Linked DNA regions of Rubrivirga marina. The protein of the gene in region 2 binds, or shares a complex with, the protein of the main gene of each other region. Links are inferred from orthologs where the notes say so. Each region holds a gene or a part of one and is shown on either strand. Other genes may lie near its edges.

Region 1 (4,253 bases), 2.5 Mb from region 2 along the record:
TCGGAGGCGAGGAACGCGTAGACGTTGGCGATCTCCTCGGTCGTGCCGCGGCGGCCGAACGCGGTCGAGAAGACGATGGTCTCCTCGGCGTCGGCGTCCATCGGGCCGGTCTCCTTGTGCGTCCAGCTCGTGTCGACGGGGCCGGGGCAGACGGCGTTGGCGCGGACGCCGTACTGGCCCTGCTCGCCGGCCACGCCCTTCATCAGCGCGTGGATGTACGCCTTCGTCGGGCCGTACGGGGCGAACTGGGGCGACCCGTTCCACCCGGCCTCGGAGCCGGCCGAGACGATGTTGCCGCGCGTCTTCTGGAGCTCGGGCAGCGCGGCCCGCGTCATGTGGAACGCCGTGTAGATGTTGTTGTGGATGAGCTTTTCGAAGTCCTCGACGGGGTACTCGTGGAGCTCGGCCAGCTTCGGCAGCACGCCCGCGTTGTTGACGAGCACGTCGAGCTTGCCGAACGCGTCGACGGCGGCCTTCACCGCAGCCTCGGCGTTCTCCTGCACGCCGAGGTCCTTGGCGAACGTCTCGACGGCCGTGCCGGGGTACTGCTCTTCGATGTCGGCCTTGACCTCGTCGAGCGGGTCGTCGGGGAGGCCGGCCAGGAGGAGGCCAGAGGCCCCCTCGTAGGCGAACTTGTGGGCGATGGCCTCGCCGATGCCTTCGCCGGCGCCGGTGATGAGCGCGACCTTGCCGTCGAGCTTGCCGGCCCGCTGGGCCTGGCCGTTGGAGGAGCCGTTGGTGGATGCCATGGGGGGAGGAGAACGGTGAGAAAGGACGGCTTGGATCGAGTCGTCCGGAGCGCCGTTCCAGCTTCACCGGCCCTCCCCGCGATCTCAAGCCTTTCCCGACCCGTGCCCGACCTGTCCGTCCGCGTCCTCCTGTTCGACGTGCTCCGCCGCGAACTCGGCGCGTCCGAGCTGGACGCGGCCGTGCCCGCGGGCGCGACGGCCGGCGACCTCCTCGACCGGCTCGCCGAGGCGCACGCGCCCGTCGCGCGGCACCGGCCGGTCATCCGCCTCGCCGTCAACCGCCGCTACGTCCCGGCCGAGACGGCGCTCGACGACGGCGACGAGGTCGCGCTCATCACCCCGGTGAGCGGCGGCTGAGTCGGTCCGCCTCGGCGTCGAGGCGGGGGACTCGGCCCTACGCCTCGGCCGACTCCGGCCCGAGCGCGCGCTCGATGAGGTGGATCAGATCCTCCTCGCCCTGCGTCACGCGGCCGTCGGCGCGGGCGACGCGGCGGAGGTCGGCGAGGACCTGGGCGCGGCCTGACGCGCCGAGTCGGTTGCGGACGCGGTCGAGGACCGCCTCGAGCGCCGTGCGGCGGGCGTCGACGAGAGCGGCCTCGCGCAGGGCATGGTCGACGCCCGCGGGATCTTCGCCGGGCGCCCACGCCTCGAGCGCCGTGCGCATGGCGTCGGACTCGGCGGGGTCGAGGTCGCCGTCGGCGCCGAAGGCCAAGGCGCGGTAGAGGACGGCGAGGTCGAGGAGGAGGGGGGCCATGGGAACGTCGGGGTCGGCTAGCGGGCGACGGCGACGGCACGCACCTCGCGGATGACCGTCACCTTGATCTGCCCAGGGTACTCCATCTCGCGTTCAATCCGACGCGAAATGTCTCGGGCCAGCGTCTCGGCGACGGCATCGGACACCCGTTCGGTGTCGACCACGACGCGGATCTCGCGGCCCGCCTGGATGGCGTAGGCCTGGAGGACGCCTTCGAAATCGGAGGCGATGCCCTCCAGCCCTTTGAGGCGCTGGACGTACCGTTCGAGGGCCTCGCGACGGGCGCCGGGGCGCGCGCCCGAGGCGGCGTCGGCGGCCTGGACGATGGGCGCGATGGGGGTCGCCATGGGCACCTCGTCGTGGTGGGCGCCGACGGCGTTGGCCACGTCCGGGTGCTCCTTGTACTGGCGGGCCAGCTCCATCCCCGCGATCGCGTGCGGCTGCTCGAGGTCGCCCTCGATCACCTTGCCGATGTCGTGGAGGAGGCCGGCGCGGCGGGCCTTCCGGGCGTCGAGCCCGAGCTCGGCCGCCATCAGCCCGGCCAGCTTGGCCGTCTCGACGGAGTGCTGGAGGAGGTTCTGGCCGTAGCTCGCGCGGTACTTCATCCGCCCGACGAGCCGGATCAGCTCGGGGTGGAGCCCGTGGATCTGGAGGTCGAGCGCGGCCTGCTCGCCGGCCTCGACGATCTCGGCGTCGATCTCCTCGCGCGTCGCCTCGACGACCTCCTCGATCCGCGCCGGGTGGATCCGGCCGTCGTCGAGGAGGCGGACGAGCGCGAGCCGGGCCACCTCGCGGCGGACGGGGTCGAACCCGGACACGAGCACGGCGTCGGGCGTGTCGTCGACGATGACCTCGACGCCCGTCGCGGCCTCGAACGCGCGGATGTTGCGCCCCTCGCGGCCGATCACGCGGCCCTTCATGTCGTCGCTCTTGAGCGGGACGGCCGAGACGGTGTGCTCGATGGTGGCCGTGGCCGCGAGCCGCTGGATGGCCTTCAGGATCACCTTCGTGGCCTCGCGCTGAGCCGTCCGCTTGGCCTCGTCGCGCGCGTCCTTGACGGCGCCGGCCGCTTCGAGCTTGGCCTCGCGCGTGAGCTCGGCGACGAGCCGGTCGCGGGCCTCCTCGCGCGAGAGCGACGCCGTCTGTTCGAGCTTGGCGAGGTGCTCCTTTACGAGCTGGTCGAGGCGGGCGGTGGCCTCGTCGAGGTGGGCCTGGAGCTCGTCGACCTCCCGCTCGCGGCCGGCCAGCTCCTGCTGGCGGCGGCCGACGGACGTGGCGAGGCCCTGGACCTGCTCGCGGAGCGTGTCGGCCTCGGCGCGGCGGCGTTCGGCGGCGGCGGTGAGCGCGTCGAGCGCGTCGGCGGCCGTCTCGAGCGCGCTCTCGCGGGCGGCGACCCGCTTGGCCTTCTTGTCGACGCGGGCGCGGGCGGCGTCGAGCTTGTCGCGCGTCTTCTGGTGGCGCTCCTTGACCTCGGCCACGCGGGTCTCGAGGCGGGCCCGGCGGCGGCGGACCTCGTCGCGGGCGGTGGCCAACTCGCTCTGGGCGGCCTCGGCGCGCTCCTGGAAGCGGTCGGCCTCGGCCTCGGCGCGCGCGGCGACGTCCTCGGCCCGGCGGGCGGCGGCCTCGAACTGGGCCGCCGCGGTCCCGCCGCTCCTCACGCGCCCGCCGATGAATCCGACGGCCAGCGCTAGGACGACGCCGGCGGTGGCGAGGGCAAGCGTGATCGGGTCCATCAGCGGTGGAGGCGACGGGAAACGGTGCGACGCGAGCGCCCCGGGGGCTCCCCAGGGCGCTCGCGCAGGGACCCGTCCAGGGGCGGCGGAATCCCGCCGTCCGTCCGGGTCGGACAGAGGCACCAGCCTGCAGCGCTTGACGAGAACCTTGCTCGTCTGACAATGTGGAGACCCCTCGGACCCTCTCGCCTTCCGCGGCGGGGCGCCGGAGCGCCCCAACCCGGGACGGGGACCGTCCGCGGGATGCGGCCTGATGGTCAGGTCCTAAATGGAGCCTCCGCGGTAAACGCTGTTCAGGTTCCCATGCGGTGGCTACAAGCCGGTGGGCGCGGTCGGGGGGTTGGCCCGAGCCGCGCGGTCCCCAATATCGCGCTGGCCGGTGTGTCGTTCCGAGAGAGACCGCGAATTCCCCCGGAGCCGCCGAGGCGGCCCGCCTCGGCAGGCCGGTGAGAGGAGTCGCAGCGTCCGGCCGGCTCCTTACTCCTCAGGCGCCTCGGGTTCGGACCCGGCCGAGCCGTCGCCTCCACCGAGGACCGCCTCGATCTGCTCCGACAGCGACGCCGCTTCGATCTCGAGGCGGGCCCGGAGGCGGTCGGTCTCGGCGCGCGCGGCGTACAGCTCCTCCGCCAGCTCGAGCGCGACGAGCACCGCGTGCGTCATGTCGGGCTGCGACGGGAGCTGCTGGCGGAGCCGCCGGAGCCGCTCGTCGACGCGGGCCGCGAGGTGGACCGTGTAGTCCTCGTCGCCCGGCGCCACGCGGAGCGGGTAGTCGCGGTCGAGGATCCGGACGCGGACGGAGACGGGGAGGGCGGAGCTCATGCGGCCGGGGGCGGGTCGGCGCTGCCGTCGCCGCCGGCGCCCTCGCCGGCTTGGAGCAGCCCGTCTACGAGGTCCAAGAACCCCTGAACGCGGGCCTTGAGCGCCGCCGGGTCCTCGCCCTCGCCGAAGGCGAACGACGGAGAGCTCCCGCCGGCGCCGGTCTCCTGGATCTCGAGGAGCCGCTTGGCGAGCGCCGCG
Region 2 (3,699 bases):
CGCGTCGGGCAACCTCCGCCACGACGTCGACTTCCGGCAGGTCTACGCGACCGTCATGCGGCGCTGGCTCGGCCTCGACGACGCGACGGCGACGGGCGTGCTCGGCGGCGCCTTCGACCCGCTCCCGCTCATTCAGGCCGGCGTAGGCACGGCGATCCCGGCCGGCGCGCCCGACGCGCTCCGGCTCCACCCCCCGGCTCCGAACCCGACCCGCACCCACACGACGCTCCGGTTCGCTCTCGGGGCCCCCGCTCACGTCCGGCTCGCGGTCTACGACGTCCGCGGCCGGCGCGTGGCCGTCCTCGCCGACGGCGTCCGCGCGGCGGGCGAGCACGCGGTCCCGTTCGACGCGAGCGGACTCGCCGCGGGCACGTACGTCGTCCGTCTCGACGCGGGCCGCCAGTCGCAGACGGCGCGCCTGACGGTCACGCGGTAGCGACTTACAGCGGCCGGGACTTCAGCAGGTCGCGGATCTCCGTCAGCAGCTCCTGGTCGGCCGTGAGCGCGGGCTCTGGCGCCGGCTCGTCCGCGACTTCGCCCTCGACCGTCCGCCGGAGGTTGTTCACCCACTTGACGAACAGGAACACGGCGAACGCCACGATCAGGAACGAGATGATCGTGTTGACGAACACGCCCCACTGCAGAACCACCGCTCCCGCCTCGGTCGCCGCCTCGAGCGTGTCGTAGGGCCCGGCCGGCGTGCCCTCGCGGAGCACGCTGAAGATGTTGGTGAAGTCGACCCCGCCCACGAGGAGGCCGATCGCGGGCATCAGGATGCCGTCGACGAACGCGGTCACGATCGTGCCGAACGCCGCGCCGATGATGATGCCGACGGCCATGTCGACCACGTTGCCCTTGACGGCGAACTCCTTGAACTCCTTCCACATGTGACGGGGGGCTGGGTGGGATGCTGAAAGGTCGGGCGAGGGCATTCCCCGAGCAAACGGGCTCGTCGGCCTCATCCCCCGAGGGCCCCGGACAAAACAGACCGCCCGCCTCGGCGCGGTGCCGAGGCGGGCGGTCTCGTCTAGCGACTGGCGGCGGTCGCCGCCAGCGGGGAGCGGGCGCTAGTTGCGCCGGCCACGGCCGCGGCCGCGACCACCGCCGCCGCCATTGCCACCGCCGTTGCTGCTCCGGTTGGAGGACCGCTTGCGCATCTCCTCCTTCTCCTCCTCGGTGGGCTCCGGGAGGAACGGCTTGCGGCTCACGCGGAGCTTTCCGCCGTCGCGGATCTCGATGAGCTGGACCTCCAGCTTGTCGCCGACCTGCATCTCGTCGGCCGGGTCGTCGACGTAGCCGTGCGAGATCTCGGAGACGTGGAGCATGGCCTCCTTGCCCGGCATGATCTCGAGGATCGCGCCGAAGGGCAGCAGGTTCTTGACCGTGCCGGTGTAGTTCTCCCCGACCTCCGGCTGCGTCACGATGCCCCGGATGATGTCGACGGCCGCGTAGGCCGAGTCCATGTTCGGGGCGGCGACCGTCACGTAGCCCTTCCCGTCGCGCTCGTCGATGTCGATCGAGGCGCCGGTGTCGGCCTGGATCCCCTTGATGATCTTGCCGCCGGGCCCGATGATGGCGCCGATGAAGTCCTGGTCGATGACGACCTGGATGAGGCGCGGGGCGTTCGGCGAGATGTCCTCGCGGGGCTCGGAGATCGTCTCGGCCATCCGGTCGAGGATGTGCTCGCGGCCCTGCTTGGCCTGCTCGAGCGCCTCGCGCATCGTCGACATCTGGAGGCCGTCGATCTTGATGTCCATCTGGCAGGCGGTGATGCCGTCCCGCGTGCCGCAGAGCTTGAAGTCCATGTCGCCGAGGTGGTCCTCGGTCCCCAGGATGTCGCTCAGGACCGCGATCCGGTCGCCGTCGGCGATGAGGCCCATCGCGATGCCCGCGACCGGCTTCTCGACCGGGACGCCGGCCGCCATGAGGGCCATCGAGCCGCCGCAGACCGTCGCCATCGACGACGACCCGTTCGACTCGAGGACGTCGGAGATGATGCGGACGGTGTAGGGGAACTCCTGCTCGCCCGGCATCATCTTGGCCAGCGCGCGTTCGGCCAGCATGCCGTGGCCGATCTCCCGCCGCGAGGGGCCGCGGAGGAACCGCGTCTCGCCGACCGAGAACGGCGGGAAGTTGTAGTGGAGGTAGAACCGCTTGTCGACCTGGTCGAAGAGCTGGTCGACCGCCTGGACGTCGCGGCCGGTGCCGAGCGTGACCATGACGAGCGCCTGCGTCTCGCCCCGCGTGAACACGGCCGAGCCGTGGACCTTCGGGAGGTAGTCGACCTCGGTCCAGATGTCGCGGACGTCCTCCTTGCCGCGGCCGTCGAGACGGCGGCCCTCCTCGAGGATCATCTCGCGCATGACCTTGCTCTCGGCGGCCTTGAACGCCTCCTTGACGTCGGAGATGGTGTAGCCGTCGTCGGTCGTCTCGCGGAGCGCGCGCGGGGCGAACTCGCCGCCGCCGGCCTCCGTGTCCTCGACGTCCTCGCCGCCGCCCGACTCGACGTCGTAGCCGAACATCTCGTCGATGAGCTTGTCGCGGACGTCGGCGACGCCGCCGTAGAACGTGGCCTTGTCGTACTCCTCGGCGCGGAGGATCGTGTCGACGTCGCCCTTGATCTTCTCGTAGACCTGGGCGACGAGGTCGTCGGCCGGGGCCACCGTCTTGTACTCGAGCGGCTCGGGCGCCCCGTGGGCGTCGTTCCGCTTGCCGACGAACTCGTTGATCCCGGCGACGATCGTCTTGATGGCGTCGAACCCGAACTCGAGCGCGGCGACCATGTCGTCCTCCGAGACCTCGTCCATCTCGCCCTCGACCATCGCGATCGCGTCGGCCTTGCCGGCGACGATCAGGTCGAAGTCGGACTCGGCGCGCTCGGCGACGGTCGGGAACAGGACGAACTCGCCGTTCACGCGGCCGACGCGGACGTGCGCGGTGGGGCCGTCGAAGGGCGAGCCGGAGAGGCTGAGCGCGGCCGACGAGCCGATGCCCGCGACGACGTCGCCGTCGACCTCCTCGTCGGCGGAGAGGACGTAGTTGAGGACCTGGACCTCGTTCCGGAACCCGTCCGGGAAGAGCGGGCGGATGGTCCGGTCGATGAGGCGGGACGTCAGCGTCTCCTTGTCGGTCGGCCGGCCCTCGCGCTTGAAGAAGCCGCCGGGGAAGGCGCCCTTGGCGGAGAACCGCTCGCGGTAGTCGACGGTCAGCGGGAAGAAGTGCTGGCCGTCCTTGGCCTTCTTGTCGGTGACGGCCGTCGAGAGCGTGACGGTCTCGCCGAGCGTCGTGACGACGGCGCCGTCGGCCTGCTTGGCCAGCTTGCCGGTCTCGAGCGTCAGGGTCTTGCCGCCGACCTCGATGGTCTGGGTGATGGCTTGGGGTGCTGCCATGAGAGGGGGGTGGGTTGTGCGGGCCGGTCTCGTTCGGGCCCTAGTGATGCGATGCGCTCCGGCCCCGGGTCCGGGAATCCGTTCTCGGGGGCGCCGGGCCGGCGGCTCATCAAGAGCCTTGGCGGGCGCCGCGGAGAACCGATTGCCGGGGCGGGCCGTCGCGCGCGAAGCCTCCGCCCGGGTCCGCCCGCGGCGCTGCCGAGGCGGGGGCGAAGAAAAACGGCGGCGCCCCGCGTTGGGACGCCGCCGAGACGGTTAGCGCCGGAGGCCGAGTTCCGCGACGATGGCGCGGTAGCGCTCGATGTCTGTG
Region 3 (4,241 bases), 950 kb from region 2 along the record:
CCCGACGGTGTTCGACATGCACGAGACGGTCGAGGGCGCCGTCACGTCCTTCGAGGGCGCCTAATGGGCGCGGAGGCCCATAGCATGCGCGTGCGCGGCGACACGGCCGAGCTGGCCCGGGTGCGGCGCCGCGTCGGCGTGTGGGCCGAGGCGGCCGGCCTCGGCGACGCGCGCGCGCGCCGCCTCCAGCTCGCCGTCGACGAGGCGGTGGCAAACGCCATCGAGCACGGGATGACCGACGGCGGGCACGTCGTCGTCCGCGGCGCGCCCGGCCGAGGCCGGCTGACCGTCGTGATCCGCTACCGCGGCATCCGGTTCGACCCGACGTCGGCGCCGGCGACGCCGGCCCAGGAGGTCGTTCAGAAGCACTCCGAGCACGGCTACGGCCTCCACCTCATCCGCCGGCTCGTCGACGACCTGGCCTACCGCTGGGACCGCGGGACGAACGAGGTCCGGATGACGGTCGAACGGGAGTAAGCCCGAGGGCGGGAACCGCGTCCACCGGCCAGCCCCCGCCCGCCATGCGCCTCGCCTCCGCCCTCCTCGCTCTGTGGTTCGGTGCTGGCCCAAGCGCGGCGCAGGACGCGAGCGCCATCGACGCGCTCCTCACCGACTCCCTGGTGGCGCTCGGCGGCGGCGCCGTCCTCGTGGTGGTCGACGCCGACACGGTCCGCTACCGCGCGGCGTACGGCGACGGCGCCCTCGGAGAGGTCGTCCCGCTCGGGACCACGACGTCGTGGCTGTCCGGCGCCGTCCTCGCGGCCCTCGACGCGAACCGGACGCTCGACCTCGACACCCCGCTCGCCAGCTTCTTTCCGGACACCGAGGGGGACAAGCGCGGTGTGACGGTCCGCCAGCTCGCCGCCCACGTCTCCGGCTTCCCCACCGGCCTGGGCGTCGACGCCCCCGCCTGCCTGAATGACCCGGCGACGACGCTCCCGGCGTGCGTCGACGACGTCGTGACGCTCGACCTCGTCGCGGAGCCGGGCGCCGCGTTCGCCCACGGCGACGCCTCGCTCCACCTCGCGGCGCGGATGGCCGAGCTCCAGACCGGGCGGCGGTGGACGGCCCTCTTCGGAGACGTCCTCGCCGGCCCGCTCGGGCTCGTCGGCACGGCCTACGACAGCTCCCGCAACCCCGGCATCGCCCGCGGCGCGAGCGGCACGGCCGACGACCTCGCCGCCTTCCTCGAGATGATGCTCGGTGGCGGCCTCTCCGACGGCGAGCAGATCCTCGCCTCAGAAACCGTCGAGACGATCCTCTCTGACCAGACCGCCGGCGCCGCGTTCGTCGCGACACCGTACGGGCCGGTGATGGACGCCTACCCCGAGCGAGCCCCGTCGGAGGTGATCCGCTACGGCCTCGGCGTGTGGCGTGAGGACCTCCGCCTCGACAGCTCGCTGCGAGTGGCCAGTGCACTTAGCGAGACCGGCGTCGCGCCGTGGATCGACCTGGAGGCGGGCCTCGGGGGCGTCCTGATCACCCGCGGCACGCTCGCCGACGTCGTGCCGACCTACGTCGCGCTCCGTGGACTCGTCCGCGAGGCGTTCGCGGCGCCCGTCGCCACTGGCGCATCTCCCGCTCCGGCCCTTCGCCTCCATCCTCCCGCCCCGAACCCGGCCCGTTCCCTCGTCTCCGTCGGCTTTGCCCTCGACGCGCCCGAGGCGGTCGCCCTCACGGTCGTCGACGCTCTTGGCCGACGCGTGGCGGTGCTCGTCGAGGGGCCCCGCCCGCGCGGCGAGACCCGTGCGGTGTTCGACGTCTCCGCCCTCGCGCCCGGCGCGTACCGGATCGTGCTGACGGCCGGGACGGAGCGCACCGCCCGACCGCTCGTGGTCGTCCGGTGACCCCGCCGGCCTCGGCGCCGAGGCCGACGAGGTCGGGCCGCTAGCTGAGGAGCGCCGTGAGTTGGAGGAGGTCGTAGTCGACGTCCTTCTTCCGCGCCCACACGTTGCGCATCGGCGTCAGCTTGAGGTCGTTGTTCACGATGCCGACCATCACACCGTCGTGGCCTTCGAGGAGCGCCTCGACGGCCGCTGCGCCGAGGCGGGAGGCCAGGACGCGGTCGCGGGCCGTCGGCGAGCCGCCGCGCTGGATGTGGCCGAGGACCGACACGCGCGTGTCGATCCGGTCGAACGCCGGGTCCTCGGCGAGCGCCTGGCGGATCCGGTGGGCCCCGCCAAGCTCGTCGCCCTCGGCCACGACCACGATGCTCGACCGGCTCTGGGCCGCCATCAGCGACAGGATCCGGTCCTTGATCGAGATGACGTCGGTCATCATCTCCGGGATGAGGACGAGCTCGGCGCCGCCGCCGATGCCGCACGCGAGCGCGATGAACCCGGTGTCGCGGCCCATCACCTCCACGAGGAACAGCCGGTCGTGGGCGTCGGCCGTGTCGCGGATCTTGTCGATCGAGTCGAGCGCCGTGTTGAGCGCCGTGTCGAACCCGATCGTCTCGTCCGTCCCGAACAGGTCGTTGTCGATCGTCCCGGGGCAGCCGACGACGGCGATCCCGTGTTCGTTGGCGAGGTGCGTCGCGCCCTGGAGCGTCCCGTCGCCGCCGATCGCGACGAGCGCGTCGATGCCGGCCTCGCGGAGCTTGGCGGCCGCCTCGGCGCGGCCCTCCGGCGTCCGGAACCGCTCCGAGCGCGCGCTCTTGAGGATCGTGCCCCCCTGCTGGAGGATGTTCGAGACCGACTGCCGGTCCATCTCAACGTAGTCGCCGTCGATCATCCCCGCATAGCCCCGCTTGATCCCGATGACCTCGAGGCCCTCGGCGATGGCGCGCCGCGTCGAGGCCCGGATGCACGCGTTCATGCCGGGCGAGTCGCCGCCCGAGGTGAACACGCCGATGCGCTTGAGGTCCATGCCAGTGGTGTGGGGAGACACCCGAAGATCGGGCGAGACGGCCGGCCGTGCGCGACGAAGACAGCGTGAGGCTCGCGGCGCTCGCCGGCGATGGGAAAGGGGAACCGGGAACTGGCAGACGCGCTCGACTCAGACCGCACCGCCCCGCTCCCGATCCTCTCGCTCCTTCACCCCCGCGGGTCCAGCGGGCGGACGACGACGACGCCGACCTGGCTCGAAATCCCCTGGACGTAGCTCTGGAGGTCGTCGGAGATCTTGACGCGGTCCGACGAGAGCGAGGCGTGCATGAACCCGGTGTGGGCGTCCGTCTTGTGAACGAACCCGGTGTGCGTCACGTCGAGCCCGCCGATGCTCGTGGCCGTCGCGATGATGTCGCCGGGTCGGAGCGAGTCGTAGACCGTCGAGATCCGATCCTGGGGGACGTAGAACAGTTCGGTGCCGGCGAGCGAGGCCTCCATGTCGAGGATGCAGGCGTAGGTCGAGTCCGAGGCCAGCTTGGGGTACGCGTCGCGGTGCTCGCCCATGAACGTCAGCCGCTTCTCGAACGGCTGGCCGCCGATCGCCTGCGTCACGTTCTGGAGGGTGCCGCGGCGCTCGTTGTCGCGGATCCAGTCCGAGAAGTAGTGGAGCCGTGAGCAGTAGCCGTCGAGCGCGCCGTCGCGGTACCGCAGCGTGCGGACGCCGTCGGTGTAGGCCTGGTAGCTAGTCTCGCCCGTCGCGATGGCCGTCGCCAGCGACAGGACGTTCTCGATGTAGAGCACACAGTCGAACGCCGTGAGGTCAACGACGAGCGTCTCGGACGCGGGCGCGTCGAGCATCCCGGCGCGGTACGGGACGCCGAGGAGTTGCTCGCCGACCCACTGGACGATCTCGCCGTACGGCCGCGAGGCCACGTCCTGCGCCGCCGCGTCGTCCAGGATCTGCCGGAAGGTGGCCCGCGTCGCCTGCTCGGCGGCCTCGACGGTGTCGGCGGGCGCGTCGGCCGCAGCGGCCGCGACCACGGGGGCGGCGTTCGAGACCGGCGGCGTCGCCGGGAGGACCTCCGCCTCGGGCGCGCGCTCGACCGAGGCGGGCAACCCGGGCTCGGACTGGCGGGAGCTGCACGCTGCGCCGAGGGCGGTCAGGCTGAGGGCGAGGACGAGACGGAGCATCGGGGCGACGGGGCGACGGGAGGGGTGAACGCCCGACGCGCCCGAGTGTTACCGGTCCGCCCCCTCGGTCCGCTCAATGGCGGCCCAGTCGGCCTCGGCGGCGAGGGCGAGGCCGAGGCGGCGCTCGAACGTCTCGCGCGGGATCTCGACCACGCCGAACCGCTCGAGGTGAGGCGTCGCCATCTGGGTGTCGAGGAGCTGGTACCCGCCCGCCCGTAGCCG

The links. The genes of interacting proteins can lie anywhere in the genome.
Region 1: BSZ37_RS15050 (region 2) and rny share a complex: the UniProt entries of both Bacillus subtilis proteins name them as parts of the possible RNA degradosome complex. The link is inferred for Rubrivirga marina from one-to-one orthologs.
Region 3: BSZ37_RS15050 (region 2) and pfkA share a complex: the UniProt entries of both Bacillus subtilis proteins name them as parts of the possible RNA degradosome complex. The link is inferred for Rubrivirga marina from one-to-one orthologs.

What each region holds. Positions count from the first base shown.
Region 1 is NZ_MQWD01000001.1:1,000,395-1,004,647, forward strand. The notes cover bases 879-3,854. They hold rny (ribonuclease Y), read right to left. Parts: upstream 3,237-3,854; coding sequence 1,521-3,236; downstream 879-1,520. Other genes in these bases: BSZ37_RS03960 (MoaD/ThiS family protein), read left to right, coding at 879-1,106; BSZ37_RS03965 (TerB family tellurite resistance protein), read right to left, coding at 1,144-1,503; BSZ37_RS03975 (cell division protein ZapA), read right to left, coding at 3,714-3,854. Also shown: BSZ37_RS03955 (SDR family NAD(P)-dependent oxidoreductase), read right to left, coding at 1-749; more of BSZ37_RS03960, read left to right, coding at 852-878; more of BSZ37_RS03975, read right to left, coding at 3,855-4,055; BSZ37_RS03980 (hypothetical protein), read right to left, coding at 4,052-4,253. UniProt on the Bacillus subtilis protein: Endoribonuclease that initiates mRNA decay. Initiates the decay of all SAM-dependent riboswitches, such as yitJ riboswitch. Involved in processing of the gapA operon mRNA, it cleaves between cggR and gapA.
Region 2 is NZ_MQWD01000001.1:3,548,578-3,552,276, forward strand. Bases 729-3,699 are described here. They hold BSZ37_RS15050 (polyribonucleotide nucleotidyltransferase), read right to left. Parts: upstream 3,390-3,699; coding sequence 1,068-3,389; downstream 729-1,067. Other genes in these bases: mscL (large-conductance mechanosensitive channel protein MscL), read right to left, coding at 729-887; rpsO (30S ribosomal protein S15), read right to left, coding at 3,645-3,699. Also shown: BSZ37_RS15040 (DUF1501 domain-containing protein), read left to right, coding at 1-436; more of mscL, read right to left, coding at 441-728. UniProt on the Bacillus subtilis protein: Involved in mRNA degradation. Catalyzes the phosphorolysis of single-stranded polyribonucleotides processively in the 3'- to 5'-direction. Necessary for competence development in Bacillus subtilis.
Region 3 is NZ_MQWD01000001.1:2,599,405-2,603,645, reverse strand. What follows is about bases 879-3,842. They hold pfkA (6-phosphofructokinase), read right to left. Parts: upstream 2,869-3,842; coding sequence 1,888-2,868; downstream 879-1,887. Other genes in these bases: BSZ37_RS10735 (N-acetylmuramoyl-L-alanine amidase-like domain-containing protein), read right to left, coding at 3,036-3,842; BSZ37_RS10745 (serine hydrolase), read left to right, coding at 879-1,847. Also shown: BSZ37_RS10755 (STAS domain-containing protein), read left to right, coding at 1-64; BSZ37_RS10750 (ATP-binding protein), read left to right, coding at 85-477; more of BSZ37_RS10745, read left to right, coding at 522-878; more of BSZ37_RS10735, read right to left, coding at 3,843-4,019; aat (leucyl/phenylalanyl-tRNA--protein transferase), read right to left, coding at 4,068-4,241. UniProt on the Bacillus subtilis protein: Catalyzes the phosphorylation of D-fructose 6-phosphate to fructose 1,6-bisphosphate by ATP, the first committing step of glycolysis.